2 regions of the Pseudomonas sp. GW456-12-1-14-TSB6 genome follow, and region 1 is predicted to be linked to the other one. Evidence: predicted binding sites of a transcription regulator. Region 1 holds the regulator's gene; the other holds the start of a gene.
What was found. Region 1 encodes FliA, which starts transcription of late flagellar genes. Its sites were predicted from a motif close to CTAAAGTTTNNNNNNNNNNNGCCGNTAA; they were not measured.
Positions count from the first base shown of each region.

Region 2: a site for FliA is predicted at 1,944-1,971, ahead of flgM (flagellar biosynthesis anti-sigma factor FlgM). Genes of this name have one in related genera too.

Region 1 is NZ_JBWKZE010000038.1:3,524-10,661, reverse strand. Features, by position in the region: gene AC07Y2_RS25605 (protein-glutamate methylesterase/protein-glutamine glutaminase) at 1-41, opposite strand, end outside; gene AC07Y2_RS25600 (chemotaxis protein CheA) at 91-2,361, opposite strand; gene AC07Y2_RS25595 (protein phosphatase CheZ) at 2,401-3,189, opposite strand; gene AC07Y2_RS25590 (chemotaxis response regulator CheY) at 3,208-3,579, opposite strand; gene fliA (RNA polymerase sigma factor FliA) at 3,747-4,487, opposite strand; gene fleN (flagellar synthesis regulator FleN) at 4,484-5,314, opposite strand; gene flhF (flagellar biosynthesis GTPase FlhF) at 5,428-6,768, opposite strand; gene flhA (flagellar biosynthesis protein FlhA) at 6,780-7,138, opposite strand, start outside.
Region 2 is NZ_JBWKZE010000010.1:51,882-59,019, reverse strand. Features, by position in the region: gene AC07Y2_RS11600 (MFS transporter) at 1-163, shown strand, start outside; gene AC07Y2_RS11595 (flagellar brake protein) at 224-970, opposite strand; gene AC07Y2_RS11590 (flagella synthesis protein FlgN) at 1,066-1,533, opposite strand; gene flgM (flagellar biosynthesis anti-sigma factor FlgM) at 1,582-1,908, opposite strand; gene flgA (flagellar basal body P-ring formation chaperone FlgA) at 2,115-2,876, opposite strand; gene AC07Y2_RS11575 (chemotaxis protein CheV) at 2,959-3,891, shown strand; gene cheR (protein-glutamate O-methyltransferase CheR) at 3,939-4,766, shown strand; gene flgB (flagellar basal body rod protein FlgB) at 5,003-5,410, shown strand; gene flgC (flagellar basal body rod protein FlgC) at 5,414-5,857, shown strand; gene flgD (flagellar hook assembly protein FlgD) at 5,873-6,601, shown strand; gene flgE (flagellar hook protein FlgE) at 6,632-7,138, shown strand, end outside.

The DNA of each region.
Region 1 (7,138 bases):
AAAAAACCCGAATCGTCCACCACCAGGACTTTGACTGCCATAAACACTCCATTAGGTGCGGCGGGACGTCGTCGCCCCGCCACCCCGGATTCAAATACGCCGTGCGGCGTAACGCTTGAGCATGCTCGGAACATCGAGAATCAGTGCAATGCGGCCGTCACCGGTGATGGTGGCGCCGGACATGCCCGGAGTTCCCTGGAGCATCTTGCCCAGTGGCTTGATGACCACTTCTTCCTGGCCGACCAGTTGATCGACGACGAAGCCGATCCGCTGGGTGCCCACCGAAAGGATCACCACATGGCCTTCGCGCTGCTCTTCGTGAGCGGCGGAGCTGACCAGCCAGCGCTTGAGGTAGAACAATGGCAGCGCCTTGTCCCGCACGATCACCACTTCCTGGCCGTCCACCACGTTGGTGGTCGACAGGTCGAGGTGGAAGATTTCGTTGACGTTCACCAGCGGGAACGCGAACGCCTGGTTGCCGAGCATCACCATCAGGGTCGGCATGATCGCCAGCGTCAGCGGCACCTTGATGACAATCTTCGAGCCTTGGCCCTTGGTCGAGTAGATGTTGATCGAACCGTTGAGCTGGGAAATCTTGGTCTTCACCACGTCCATGCCGACACCGCGGCCGGACACGTCGGAGATCTCGGTCTTGGTCGAGAAACCCGGGGCGAAGATCAGGTTGTAGCACTCGGTGTCGCTCAGGCGATCGGCGGCATCCTTGTCCATCACACCGCGCTTCACGGCGATGGCGCGCAGGACGTTCGGGTCCATGCCTTTGCCGTCGTCGGAGATCGACAGCAGGATGTGGTCGCCTTCCTGCTCGGCCGCCAGAATCACCTTGCCGCCACGGGCCTTGCCCGACGCTTCGCGTTCTTCCGGCGACTCGATGCCGTGGTCGACCGCGTTGCGCACCAAGTGGACCAGCGGGTCGGCCAGGGCCTCGACGAGGTTCTTGTCGAGGTCGGTCTCTTCGCCCACCAGTTCCAGGTTGATCTCTTTCTTGAGCTGACGAGCCAGGTCGCGAACCAGACGCGGGAAGCGGCCGAAGACTTTCTTGATCGGCTGCATCCGGGTCTTCATGACGGCGGTCTGCAAGTCGGCGGTGACCACGTCGAGGTTCGACACGGCCTTCTGCATCGACTCGTCGCCGCTGTTCAGGCCCAGACGCACCAGACGGTTACGTACCAGCACCAGTTCGCCGACCATGTTCATGATTTCGTCGAGACGTGCAGTGTCCACACGTACGGTGGTCTCGGCTTCGCTCGCCGGTTTTTCCGGTGGCGGCGTCGCCGGTGCACGAGCCGGAGCCGGTGCAGCAGCGGCGGCAGGCTTGGCCGGCTCGGCTTTCGGCTCAGGTGCTTTTGCAGCAGGTTTTGCCGCAGCGGCCGGGGCCTTCGCAGCAGGTGTTGCAACAGCCGAAGAATTACTGGCAGTCACGACGGCACCGGTGGCGACGTCAGTGAACTTGCCTTTGCCATGCAGATCGTCGAGCAGCGATTCGAACTCGTGATCGCTGATCAGATCGCTACCGGCCGCAGCCGCTGCCGGAGCAGCCGTTGCAGGGACCGAAGCAATCGCCGACTCCAGCGCATCAACGGCAAAGTTGCCCTTGCCGTGCAACTGATCGAGCAAGGCTTCGAATTCGTCGTCGGTGATGTCCGAGCTGTCGCCCGCCGCCGGAGCAGCAGGTGCAGCAGCAGCCGGAGCCACGGCGTCGGCCGCGAACTGGCCTTTGCCATGCAACTGGTCGAGCAGCGACTCGAACTCGGCGTCGGTGATTTCATCGCTGGCCGCTTCGGTGGAAGCAGGTGCAGCGGCAGCCGCCGGGGCTTCGGCTTCGGCCTTGACGGCGTTCAGCGAGTCCAGCAACTGTTCAAATTCGTTATCGGTGATGTCACCCGAATCACCTTCGACGACCAGTTCTTCGATCATCTCGGCAACCGGCGAAGCCGGGGCTTCATCCGCCGATTGCGGTTCGGCCAGACGCGCCAGGGCGGCTAGCAGTTCCGGGGTGGCGGCGGTGATCGGGCTGCGATCGCGGACTTCGCTGAACATGCTGTTCACCGCGTCCAGCGCTTCGAGCACCACGTCCATCAGTTCTGCATCGACGCGCCGTTCACCCTTGCGAAGGATGTCGAACACGTTTTCGGCGATGTGACAGCACTCCACCAGCTCGTTGAGCTGAAGGAAGCCGGCGCCCCCTTTTACAGTGTGGAAACCGCGAAAAATTGCGTTGAGCAGATCTGCGTCATCCGGGCGGCTTTCCAGCTCGACCAGTTGTTCGGACAGTTGCTCAAGAATCTCGCCGGCCTCAACCAGGAAATCCTGAAGGATCTCTTCATCGGCGCCGAAGCTCATTAATGGGGTGCTCCTACAGGTCTAAAAACCCAAAAAAACTCAAAATCCAAGGCTGGATAGCAAATCGTCCACATCGTCCTGACCGGACACAACGTCTTCTCGTTTATCGGCATGAATCTGCGGACCTTCACCCTGCGAGAGATGTTTTTGTGGATCTTTTTCAGCAAGCATCGCCGCACGGTCATGTTCGATGCCCGCAAAGCGGTCCACCTGGCTGGCCATGAGCACGAGCTTGAGCAGGTTGCTTTCGACTTCGGTGACCAATTGGGTCACGCGCTTGATCACCTGGCCGGTGAGGTCCTGGTAATCCTGGGCGAGCAGAATGTCATTCAGATTGCTCGACACCGCGCGGTTGTCCGCGCTGCTGCGTGCCAGAAAACCGTCGACCCGGCGCGCCAGTTCGCGGAACTCTTCAGCCCCGACCTCACGACGCATGAAACGGCCCCAATCGGCGCTCAAGGCCTGGGCTTCGTCAGCCAGGCCATTGACCACAGGGGTCGCGCTTTCCACCAGATCCATGGTGCGGTTGGCGGCAGCTTCGGTCAGTTTGACCACGTAGCCCAGGCGCTCGGTAGCGTCGGTAATTTGCGACACTTCCTCAGCCTGCGGCATGTGCGGATCGATCTGGAAATTGACGATCGCACTGTGCAGTTCACGCGTGAGCTTGCCCACTTCCTGGTACAGGCCACGGTCACGGGTCTGATTGAGCTCATGGATCAGTTGCACCGCGTCGCCGAACTTGCCTTTTTCAAGGCTTTCGACCAGTTCGACCGCGTGTTTTTTCAGGGTCGACTCAAAATCGCCCTGTGAAGATTCGTTATGCTCCATAGCTCCCCCGCGCGTTCATCAGCCGATGCGTTCGAAAATCTTCTCGATTTTTTCTTTCAACGCCTGGGCCGTGAAAGGTTTGACCACATAGCCGTTCACGCCGGCCTGGGCCGCTTCGATGATCTGCTCGCGCTTGGCTTCAGCGGTCACCATCAGCACCGGCAGGTGCTTGAGCTTTTCATCGGCACGCACGTGGCGCAGCAGGTCGATACCGGTCATGCCGGGCATGTTCCAGTCGGTCACCAGAAAGTCGATGCTGCCGCTGTTGAGCACCGGAATGGCAGTGGTGCCATCGTCGGCTTCAACGGTGTTGGTGAACCCCAGATCACGCAACAGGTTCTTGATGATCCGCCGCATCGTTGAGAAGTCATCAACGATGAGGATTTTCATGTCTTTGTTCAATTCGACCTCCAAGCAGTCTTAAACGCGCCCAGCACCTGGACGCGCCATTTCAATCAATCCGGCAAAACACTCGATGACTGTCTGGAGCACAACAGATCGAGACCGGTGCCGTTCACCACCGCACCAGCCTCGTTCGCAGTGTCCCCACACTGCCTTCAGCGCGCTCGCCACTCCCCCAAACGCCCCCGCAAGCGGGCCGCGCACTGGCTGTGTAACTGGCTGACCCGCGATTCACTGACGCCAAGGACTTCACCGATCTCCTTGAGGTTCAGCTCTTCGTCGTAGTACAGCGCCAACACCAGTCGCTCACGCTCCGGCAAATTGGCAATCGCGTCCGCCAGCGCGGCCTGGAAACGTTCGTCTTCCAGATCGCGCGACGGCTCCAGATGAGCACTGGCGCCATCCTCGTGCAGCCCTTCGTGTTCGCCGTCCTGCAACAGGTCGTCGAAACTGAACAGCCGGCTGCCCAGGGTGTCGTTCAAAATCCCGTAGTAATCGTCGAGACTCAATTGGAGTTCGGCCGCAACTTCGTGATCTTTAGCGTCACGGCCGGTTTTAGCTTCAATCGAGCGAATCGCGTCGCTGACCATACGGGTGTTGCGGTGAACCGAGCGTGGCGCCCAGTCCCCTTTTCGGACTTCATCGAGCATCGCACCACGGATCCGGATGCCCGCGTACGTTTCAAAACTGGCGCCCTTGCTGGCGTCGTATTTGGTCGAGACTTCGAGCAGGCCGATCATCCCGGCCTGGATCAGGTCTTCGACCTGCACACTGGCCGGCAATCGCGCCAGCAAGTGGTAGGCGATGCGTTTGACCAGTGGCGCGTAACGCTCGATCAGCTCGTACTGCGCGTCACGCGCCGACTTTTTGTAAAGGTTCATACCGCTGGCGGTCATAGCACAGGTCCTGCCGTTTGCTGCACGAGGCGCTCGACGAAAAATTCGAGGTGGCCGCGCGGGTTGGCGGGCAGCGGCCAGGTGTCGACCTTCTGTGCGATCGCCTTGAACGCCAGCGCGCACTTGGAACGCGGAAAGGCTTCATAGACCGCACGCTGCTTCTGCACCGCCTTGCGCACGCTTTCGTCGTAGGGCACTGCGCCGACGTATTGTAGGGCGACGTCCAGGAAGCGATCCGTGACCTTGGTCAACTTGGCGAACAGATTGCGACCTTCCTGCGGGCTCTGGGCCATGTTGGCCAGGACGCGGAAGCGGTTCATGCCGTAGTCGCGGTTCAGCAGTTTGATCAGCGCGTAGGCGTCGGTGATCGAGGTCGGCTCGTCGCAGACCACCAGCAACACTTCCTGGGCTGCGCGCACGAAACTGACTACCGAGTCACCAATACCCGCAGCGGTGTCGATCACCAGTACGTCGAGGTTGTCGCCGATGTCGCTGAACGCCTGAATCAGGCCGGCATGCTGGGCCGGGCTCAGGTGAACCATGCTCTGGGTGCCGGAAGCGGCCGGCACGATGCGGATCCCGCCGGGGCCCTGCAACAGCACGTCGCGCAGCTCGCAGCGGCCTTCGATCACGTCGGCCAGGGTGCGTTTGGGGGTCAGGCCCAGCAGAACGTCGACGTTCGCCAGCCCCAGGTCGGCGTCCAGCAGCATGACCCGACGGCCAAGCTCTGCCAGCGCCAGGGACAAGTTCACTGACACATTAGTCTTGCCGACGCCACCTTTGCCGCCGGTCACCGCGATCACCTGTACGGGATGCATGCTGCCCATGTTATTTCTTTACCTTGTCTTGCATAGACGGAGGCCACATTACTGGCTGCGCGTTCACAACCGGAACAATGCATGGCAGACCATCGATGTAGGTACAAAAACGGTTCATTACCTCAGCCAACCTGCTTGGTCGGACTGTGGTAGATATCAGCGAACATGTCAGCCATGGCTTCTTCGCTGGGTTCTTCCTGCATTTGCACACTGACGGCGCGGCTGACCAGTTGATGACGGCGCGGCAGATGCAGATCATCCGGAATACGCGGCCCATCGGTCAGGTAGGCGACCGGCAGTTCGTGACTGATCGCCAGGCTCAGCACTTCGCCAAGGCTGGCCGTCTCATCCAGTTTAGTCAGGATGCAGCCGGCGAGCCCGCAACGCTTGTAACTGTGATACGCGGCGGTTAGAACCTGTTTCTGGCTGGTGGTTGCCAGCACCAGATAATTTTTCGACCGAATGCCACGACCGGCCAGACTTTCCAGCTGCATGCGCAGCGCCGGATCGCTGGCTTGCAGGCCGGCGGTATCGATCAGCACCACGCGTTTGCGCAGCAGTGGATCCAGCGCCTGCACCAGGGACTGGCCCGGATCGACGTGGGTCACCGACACATTGAGGATGCGACCCAGAGTCTTGAGCTGCTCCTGCGCGCCGATACGGAAACTGTCCATGCTCACCAGCGCGATGTTCTGCGCGCCGTACTTGAGCACGTAACGGGCGGCCAGTTTGGCCAGGGTAGTGGTTTTGCCCATGCCGGCAGGACCGACCATGGCAATCACCCCACCCTCTTCCAGCGGCTCGACTTCCGGCACGGCGATCATCCGCGCCAAGTGCGCCAGCAGCATGCGCCAGGCCTGACGGGGTTCGTCGATCTCGGTGATCATCGACAGCAGATCACGGGACAGCGGGCCGGACAAACCGATGCGTTGCAGACGACGGTACAGATTGGCCTGAGCCGGACGGCTGCCTTGCAGCTGGTTCCAGGCCAGGGTGCCGAGTTGCACTTCCATCAGTTCGCGCAGGCTGTTGAGCTCGAAACGCATCGAGTCCAGAGCACGCGGATCAACGCCAGCGGAAACCGCTGCAGGCGCCGGTGCCGGACGGGCCGGAGCTTCGTAGGTCGGTTCGGTCAGCGGTTCGGCAGCGGTCAGCGGCAGGCCGGCCGTCAACGGCAGCCCGGCGAACAGCTGGCGATTGGTGTTGCCGTCGGCTTCGCCACGCAGGCTCAGTTCGGCCTGGGCGGTGACGATGCGCGACTGGGTCTTGCGCAGTTCATCCTCGAGCTCCATGTTCGGAACACGCGGGGCCAGCGCCGACAGTTTGTAATCGAGCGCCGCCGTCAGCTCGACGCCGCCGGCAATGCGGCGGTTGCCAATGATGGCGGCATCAGCGCCCAGCTCATCTCGAACCAGCTTCATGGCCTGACGCATATCGGCGGCGAAAAAACGCTTAACTTGCATAAACCACTACCTCAGCCGTTGGGCCCTACTGTCGCAACGATGGTCACTTGCTTGTTGTCCGGAATTTCCTGGTAGGCCAGCACATGCAGTCCGGGAACTGCCAGGCGACCAAAGCGCGAGAGCATCGCGCGAACCGGGCCTGCTACCAACAGGATCACCGGCTGACCTTGCATTTCCTGGCGCTGCGCCGCTTCGATCAGCGAACGCTGCAGCTTCTCGGCCATGCTCGGCTCCAGCAGAACGCCCTCTTCCGAGCCTTGTCCTGCCTTCTGCAGACTATTGAGCAATATTTGTTCCAACCTTGGCTCCAGCGTGATAACTGGCAGCTCCGACTCAGTCCCTACAATGCTTTGGACGATGGCGCGGGATA
Region 2 (7,138 bases), on a different contig from region 1:
GCCGCTGGTGGCAGCGCTTGACCCGCGGGTTGACGAGCAGGTGGTGCAGGAGCAGATGCAGAATACGGTCGCTCCGGAGCCTGAACCCGAGCCAGAACCTGTCGCGTCAACCGACTCGACAATCGAAGGCGAAGGGCCGGACATCAGCCCCGCCAGGCCGTGATTCAGGCATAAAAAAACGGGCAGTCACCGCAGTGACTGCCCATTTTTTCATGCATGCCGATCAGAGGTCGTCTTTATCGAACCGACGCGCTTCGCGTTGCAGTTGATAAACGAAACGCTCGACGTTGCGCGCCGCCGGGCCGCTGATGTTGTGAAAGCGCAGGCCGGCGAAGGTGATGTTGAGTTTTTCTTCGAAGTGCAGGTAACGCAGCTCGACCGAAGTCGGCTGGTTGCCGAACAGCGGCGCGGCGATCAGGCGATCATAAACCTGGCCCAGTTGCAGGCGGTCGGTGATGTCGCCTTCGAAGCGCAGTTTGCAGCCGGTGGCGGAGATATCCAGCAGTTTGCCGCCGATAGGCGACTTGAGCTTTTCGCCGCCCAGTTCGACGCTGACCAGGTCGGTCAGCTTCAAAGCGGCGCGGAACGCATTGCGGCGCTGGTGATAAACCACTTCGGTGGGCAGGTCGCCGGTGTAGAAGCGATCGCCACTGGATTCTTCGATGTTCAGCGTGCCGTTGCATTCCCAGGCAATGCGCACGCCGTCATGAAAACCTTCGACCTTGAACGGCTCGCCGGCGAGCAGGAAGCGTTCGCCATCGCGCGGGATCATCTCGTCCAGGGCAATCGTGGCGGTTTCCCGGTCAACCTTGATCAGGTAGCTCTGGAAGCGCTGGCTGCGCTCGTGGAAGGTGATGATCAGAGGATCATGGCTTTCTTGCAGCTGGCGCAGGTTGCTGGAGATTTCCAGAGGTGTAGTGAGCACCTTTGGGGGCTGCGGAGCATCATCCGCGCTGAGGACGTTGGACACGTTAAATCAATCTCCAGACAAAATTTGACTACGGCTGGCCAGTATTTTGCCAGCATGTTTCGCACGTTGATAGGGCGCAAGCATAGAAGAAAGCATCACGCCTGGCTGAGCGCGCGCGGTTTCTGCAGTTTGGAGAAGGTGCCACTGGCATCGTAGAGCGCGGGTGGCTCGCCGCCGGTGAGGATTTTCAGCTGATTGGCCGTGGCGGCCTGTTGCATGATGATCGACTGGCCATTCCTGGCATTGGCTGCCTGGCACTGGGCGATCAGATCGGTCAGGACATCGCTCTGGCTGAGCAACTGGTCGCCGATGCTCGACTGGCTGGCCAGTTGTTCCAGGCCGGCGCGGTCGAGCGACAGATTGAGACTGGCGAGGATTTCGCTGCGCTTGCGGCCATGCTGTTCGAGCAGAATGATCAATGCCTGCTTGTTCGCCAGAATTTCTTCCAGCAGAGGCATGTCGCGACCGTGCAAGGCGAGGGACTCGGTTTGCAGTAACTCCAGCAATTGTTGAGCTGGAGCAAAGTCGTCGATGATCAGTTGCAATAAATTAGTGTCGTGCATGGCTGGCCTTGGGTTTTAAGCGTCCAAAAGCCTGGCGCTGACCGAGGCCTAGCGCTGGGCTTCGAAATTGAGCAGTTTGCTGGCTACACGGTTGCTGTCGACCTTGTAGCTGCCATCGGCAATCGCTGCTTTCAACTCGGCCACGCGGGCCTTGTCGACGGCAGGCTGATCACGCAGCTTGTCAGTGACCTTCTGCAACTGTTGAGCCTCATTGCTGAGGTGTACCGATTCCCCGCTTTTTGCGGTACTGGCCTGTTCGGCCGGGGTATTCAGCGGCGCGGAGGTGCCGGTTTCGGCGGTTTCCTTGGCGTTGCTGGTACGTGTACTGCCCGTAAGTGACGAGGAGCTGTTCAAACGGCTGAAATCGATGACCATGTTAAAAACCTCTGGGAATTTGGACGCTTGCCATGTTCTCGGCCATCCCCTGGAAAACTTTAGGCCCATTTAGCAATGAGCTTGCATGCGCCGTTGCAGATCCTGCTGCGGCACAGTTTAGGGAACAGCTCTGGCCAGCGCCAGTTTTCTGCCAAACGCTCAGGGGCTTTTCAAATATCCGTTCATGCCGCCGCTCACATCGCCGCTTACATGGCCACTTCCACCTGGCCGGGCGCTACAACCTGCGCCTTGATGACCCGTTGGGAGTTGAGGTTCTTCACTCGAATCTGTTCTTTCAGGCCGCCGTTGGCCAGCGCTTCGCCCGGCATCCGGACGGCGAGGGTACCGCTGCGGGCGGTGATCACCACTTGATCGCCCTTGCGAACCACTTCCGCCTGTTCCAGATGCACCAGGGTAATGACTTGATCGGCTACCGTTGGTCGGGTCAATTTCTGGCCGATGGCTTCATCCACCGACGTCAGGAAACCCTGATTGATCGTGCTGACGTCGCGCTCGCGCAAGGTCACGTCCTGCGGCTCGATGATGCCGGCGCGCTTGAGTGGCCGCGTGGTGGTGACAATCTCGCGAAACAGGCGGACTTGAGCGGGCACGAACACCGTCCAGGGGGAGGCGCCTTCGCAGCGGACCTTGACCGTGACACGGCCCAGAGGGCGTGCCGGACTCTCCAGTGTCGCTGTCAATTCCTTGTCGCACATAGGCATGCGCATGCGTGGATCGAGCTGGTTGACCTCGATTTCATATCGGCCTTCCGTTTGACTGGTGGCGAGATAGTCTTCTACGGTGAATTCAAGAAAGCCCTGAGTGACGCCGATAAGCATGTCAGGCATGGTAACCGCATCAGCAACGGCAGGGCTGCCAGCGAAAGACAGGCAAACGGCGGACATCGCGCAAAGCCCTCTGCGGAGGGGAGATGTCAGGCGTCGGAAAAATGTCGTTTGAGCGTTCATACGAGTTAAAAAGCAAGCGCCGTGCCGTTTAGCAATGAATGTGCGTCGCAACAACACTTGGCGTTGGTGTAGGAGTCTGGGCATGGCTGGTGTAATGGATTCGGTGAACCAGCGCACGCAACTGGTGGGGCAGAATCGCCTGGAGCTGTTGTTGTTCCGTCTCGACGGCCAGCAGCTCTACGGGATCAACGTGTTCAAGGTTCGGGAAGTGCTGCAGTGCCCGCAACTGACGCTGATGCCCAAGTCCAGTCCTGTCGTGTGCGGGGTGGCGAATATCCGGGGGGCGACCATTCCGATCCTTGATCTGGCGATGGCGACCGGCTCCGGTGCTTTGAAAGACAAGAACAGTCCGTTCGTGATCATCACGGAATACAACACCAAGACCCAGGGTTTCCTGGTGCGCTCGGTGGAACGTATCGTGAACATGAACTGGGAAGAGATTCATCCGCCGCCCAAGGGCACCGGACGCGATCACTACCTGACCGCTGTGACTCGGGTCGACAATCAGTTAGTCGAAATCATCGACGTCGAGAAGGTGCTGGCGGAAGTGGCGCCGACCCCGGAAGCGATTTCGGTCGGCGTGGTGGATGTCGAGACCCAGAGCAAGGCGCTGTCGCTGCGGGTGCTGACGGTCGATGACTCGTCGGTGGCGCGCAAGCAGGTGACGCGTTGCCTGCAGACGGTCGGTGTCGAAGTGGTGGCGTTGAACGACGGCAGGCAAGCGCTGGATTACCTGCGCAAGCTGGTCGACGAGGGCAAGAAGCCGGAAGAAGAGTTCCTGATGATGATCTCCGACATCGAAATGCCGGAGATGGACGGGTACACCCTGACGGCCGAGATCCGCAGCGACCCTCGCATGCAAAAGCTTCATATCATCCTGCATACTTCGTTGTCGGGTGTGTTCAATCAGGCGATGGTCAAGAAAGTCGGTGCCGATGACTTCCTGGCCAAATTCCGTCCTGATGACCTGGCATCCCGGGTAGTCGACCGGATCAAAGCAGCAGACATCAGCTAAGGGCCTTCTGCCCCTGGCGTTCAACACGATTTAAGAGGCGGCATCATTTGTCTACGGGTAATTTGGATTTCGAACAGTTCCGGGTCTTCCTGGAAAAAGCCTGTGGCATTTTGCTCGGTGAAAACAAGCAGTATCTGGTCTCGAGCCGTCTCAACAAACTGATGGAGCAGCAAGGCATCAAGTCCCTGGGTGAGCTGGTTCAGCGCATCCAGACCCAGCCACGCAGCGGTTTGCGCGAGCAGGTGGTCGATGCCATGACGACCAACGAAACCCTGTGGTTTCGCGACACCTATCCGTTTGAAGTCTTGAAGAACAAGGTACTGCCCGAGGCGATCAAGGCCGCTCCCAACCAGCGTCTGCGGATCTGGTCGGCGGCCTGCTCGTCGGGTCAGGAACCCTATTCGCTGTCGATGTCGATCGACGAGTTCGAGCGGACCAACATCGGCCAGTTGAAGATGGGCGTGCAGATCGTCGCCACTGATCTGTCCGGCAGCATGCTGACCAACTGCAAGACCGGCGAGTACGACAGCCTGGCGATCGGTCGCGGTCTGTCCGCCGATCGTCTGCAGCGCTACTTCGACCCGAAAGGGCCGGGGCGCTGGGTGATCAAGGCGCCGATCAAGAACCGGGTGGAATTCCGCTCGTTCAACCTGCTCGACAGCTACGCCAGCCTGGGCAAGTTCGACATCGTGTTCTGCCGCAACGTGCTGATCTACTTCTCCGCCGAGGTGAAGAAGGACATCCTGTTGCGCATTCACAGCACGCTGAAGCCGGGCGGTTATCTGTTCCTTGGCGCTTCCGAAGCGCTGAACGGTCTGCCGGATCATTACCAGATGGTTCAGTGCAGCCCGGGGATCATCTACCAGGCAAAGTGAAACACCGGCGCCACAAGAAACGGGAGTCCTCAGGGGCTCCCGTTTTTTTATGCCTGAAGGTTTTGCCGGTGGCAGGCGGCAGAAAAGCGGCATCCGGCGGAAACCGGTTGCCGCTTTTCTGGCATTGCCGCTTTGCCGATTGCGTGCAAAGCCCCGTAATCCGGGGCTTTCTAAAACTGGCACGCCGCTTGCTATAACCCAGTTACGAAAAATCCGGTCACCTGAAGGTTCCCGACATGAGCATCAGCTTCGATAAAGCGCTCGGCATTCACGAAAAGGCTCTGGGCTTCCGCGCCCAGCGTGCCGAAGTGCTGGCCAACAACATCGCCAACGCCGACACCCCGAACTACAAGGCGCGGGATCTGGAGTTCTCCAAAGTGCTTGAAGCACAGAGCCAGAAGAACGCCAACGGCACCATCGCCCTGAACATGACCAACAGCCGTCACATCGAAGCTGAAGGCCTGGGCAATGGCGACGAGTCGCTGATGTATCGCACGCCGATGCAGCCGTCGATCGACCAGAACACCGTGGACGCCCAACTGGAACAGTCGAACTACGCGGAAAACGCTGTCGGCTTCCAGGCCAGCTTCACCCTGCTCAACAGCAAATTCAAAGGGCTTGTGTCAGCCCTGCGCGGAGAGTAATCCATGTCCCTGTCCAGCGTTTTCAACATTGCCGGCAGCGGCATGAGCGCCCAGACCACCCGTCTCAACACCGTGGCCTCGAACATCGCCAACGCCGAGACCGTCTCGTCGAGCATCGACCAGACTTATCGCGCCCGTCACCCGGTGTTCGCCACCATGTTCCAGGGCGGCCAGAGCGGCGGCAGCAATTCGCTGTTCCAGAACCAGGATGCTGCGGGCCAGGGCGTGCAGGTCATGGGCGTGGTCGAAGACCAGAGCAACCTCGAAGCGCGCTACGAGCCGAACCATCCGGCGGCCGACGCCAAAGGCTACGTCTACTACCCGAACGTCAACGTGGTGGAAGAAATGGCTGACATGATTTCCGCGAGCCGGTCGTTCCAGACCAACGCCGAAATGATGAACACCGCCAAAACCATGATGCAGAAGGTACTGACCCTCGGTCAGTAATAAGGGGCGACTGCCATGAGTGTTACCGATACCACCAGCAGCCTGACGATGAACGACATACTGGCCAACTCTTCGAAGAAGACCAGTAGCACCACCACCGGCGGCATCGCTTCGGCCACCAACAGCTCGACTGGCGGCCAGGCCCTGGGCAAGGACGCGTTCCTGCAACTGCTGGTGACTCAGCTGAAGAACCAGAACCCGCTCGACCCGCAGGACAACAGCGCATTCGTTGCCCAGCTGGCTCAGTTCAGCAGCCTCGAGGGGATCACCACCCTCAACAGCACCGTCAGTTCGCTGGCCGGCAACTACAACTCGTCGCAAGCCCTGCAGGCTTCGTCGCTGGTGGGTCGCAATGTGATTGTGCAGACCAATACGGTTCAGCTGGACGATCCGAGCAAAGGCATGACCGGTTCGGTCACTGTTCCGTCGTCGATTGCCGGCGGTACCGTCACCATCACCGACAGCAGCGGCGCCACCGTTCGCACCATTGATCTGGGCAGTCGCGCCGCAGGCGATGCGAGCTTCACCTGGGACGGCAAGGACAAGGACGGCAACCTGGTGAAAACCGGTACCTACACCGTCAAGGCCAACGCCTCGATCAACGGCACCGCGACCGATCTGGCGACCTACCTGCCAGCCACGGTCACCAGCGTGACGATCAGCCAGACTGGCGGCGAGCTGATGCTCAACCTGTCCGGCAAGGGCACCGTCGCTCTGTCCAAAGTACAAACCATTGGTATATAGAGCCGACTAACCGGCACAAAGGAGTGGAATATGTCTTTCAATATCGGCCTTAGCGGTCTCTATGCAGCCAACAAGCAACTGGACGTGACCGGCAACAACATCGCCAACGTCGCGACCGCCGGTTTCAAATCGTCCCGCGCAGAATTCGAAGACGTCTACTCGGCGACTCGCCTGGGCAGCGGCAGCAAGGTCATTGGTAACGGCGTGCGTCTGGCCAACGTTTCCCAGCAGTTCACCCAAGGCGACATCAACAACACCGGCAACGTGCTGGATATGGGGATCAATGGTTCGGGCTTCTTCACCCTGAGCAACAACGGTTCGATCTCTTACACGCGTGCCGGTACGTTCAAGGTCGACAAGGACGGCTTCATCACCAACACTGACTACACCTCGCGTCTGCAAGGCTACGGTGTGGACTCCAACGGCAAGATCATCAACGGCGTGTTGACCGATCTGAAGATCGACACCTCGAACCTGGCGCCGAAGTCCACCTCGCTGGTGACCTCGACCATTAACCTGAACTCGACGGCTCCGGTG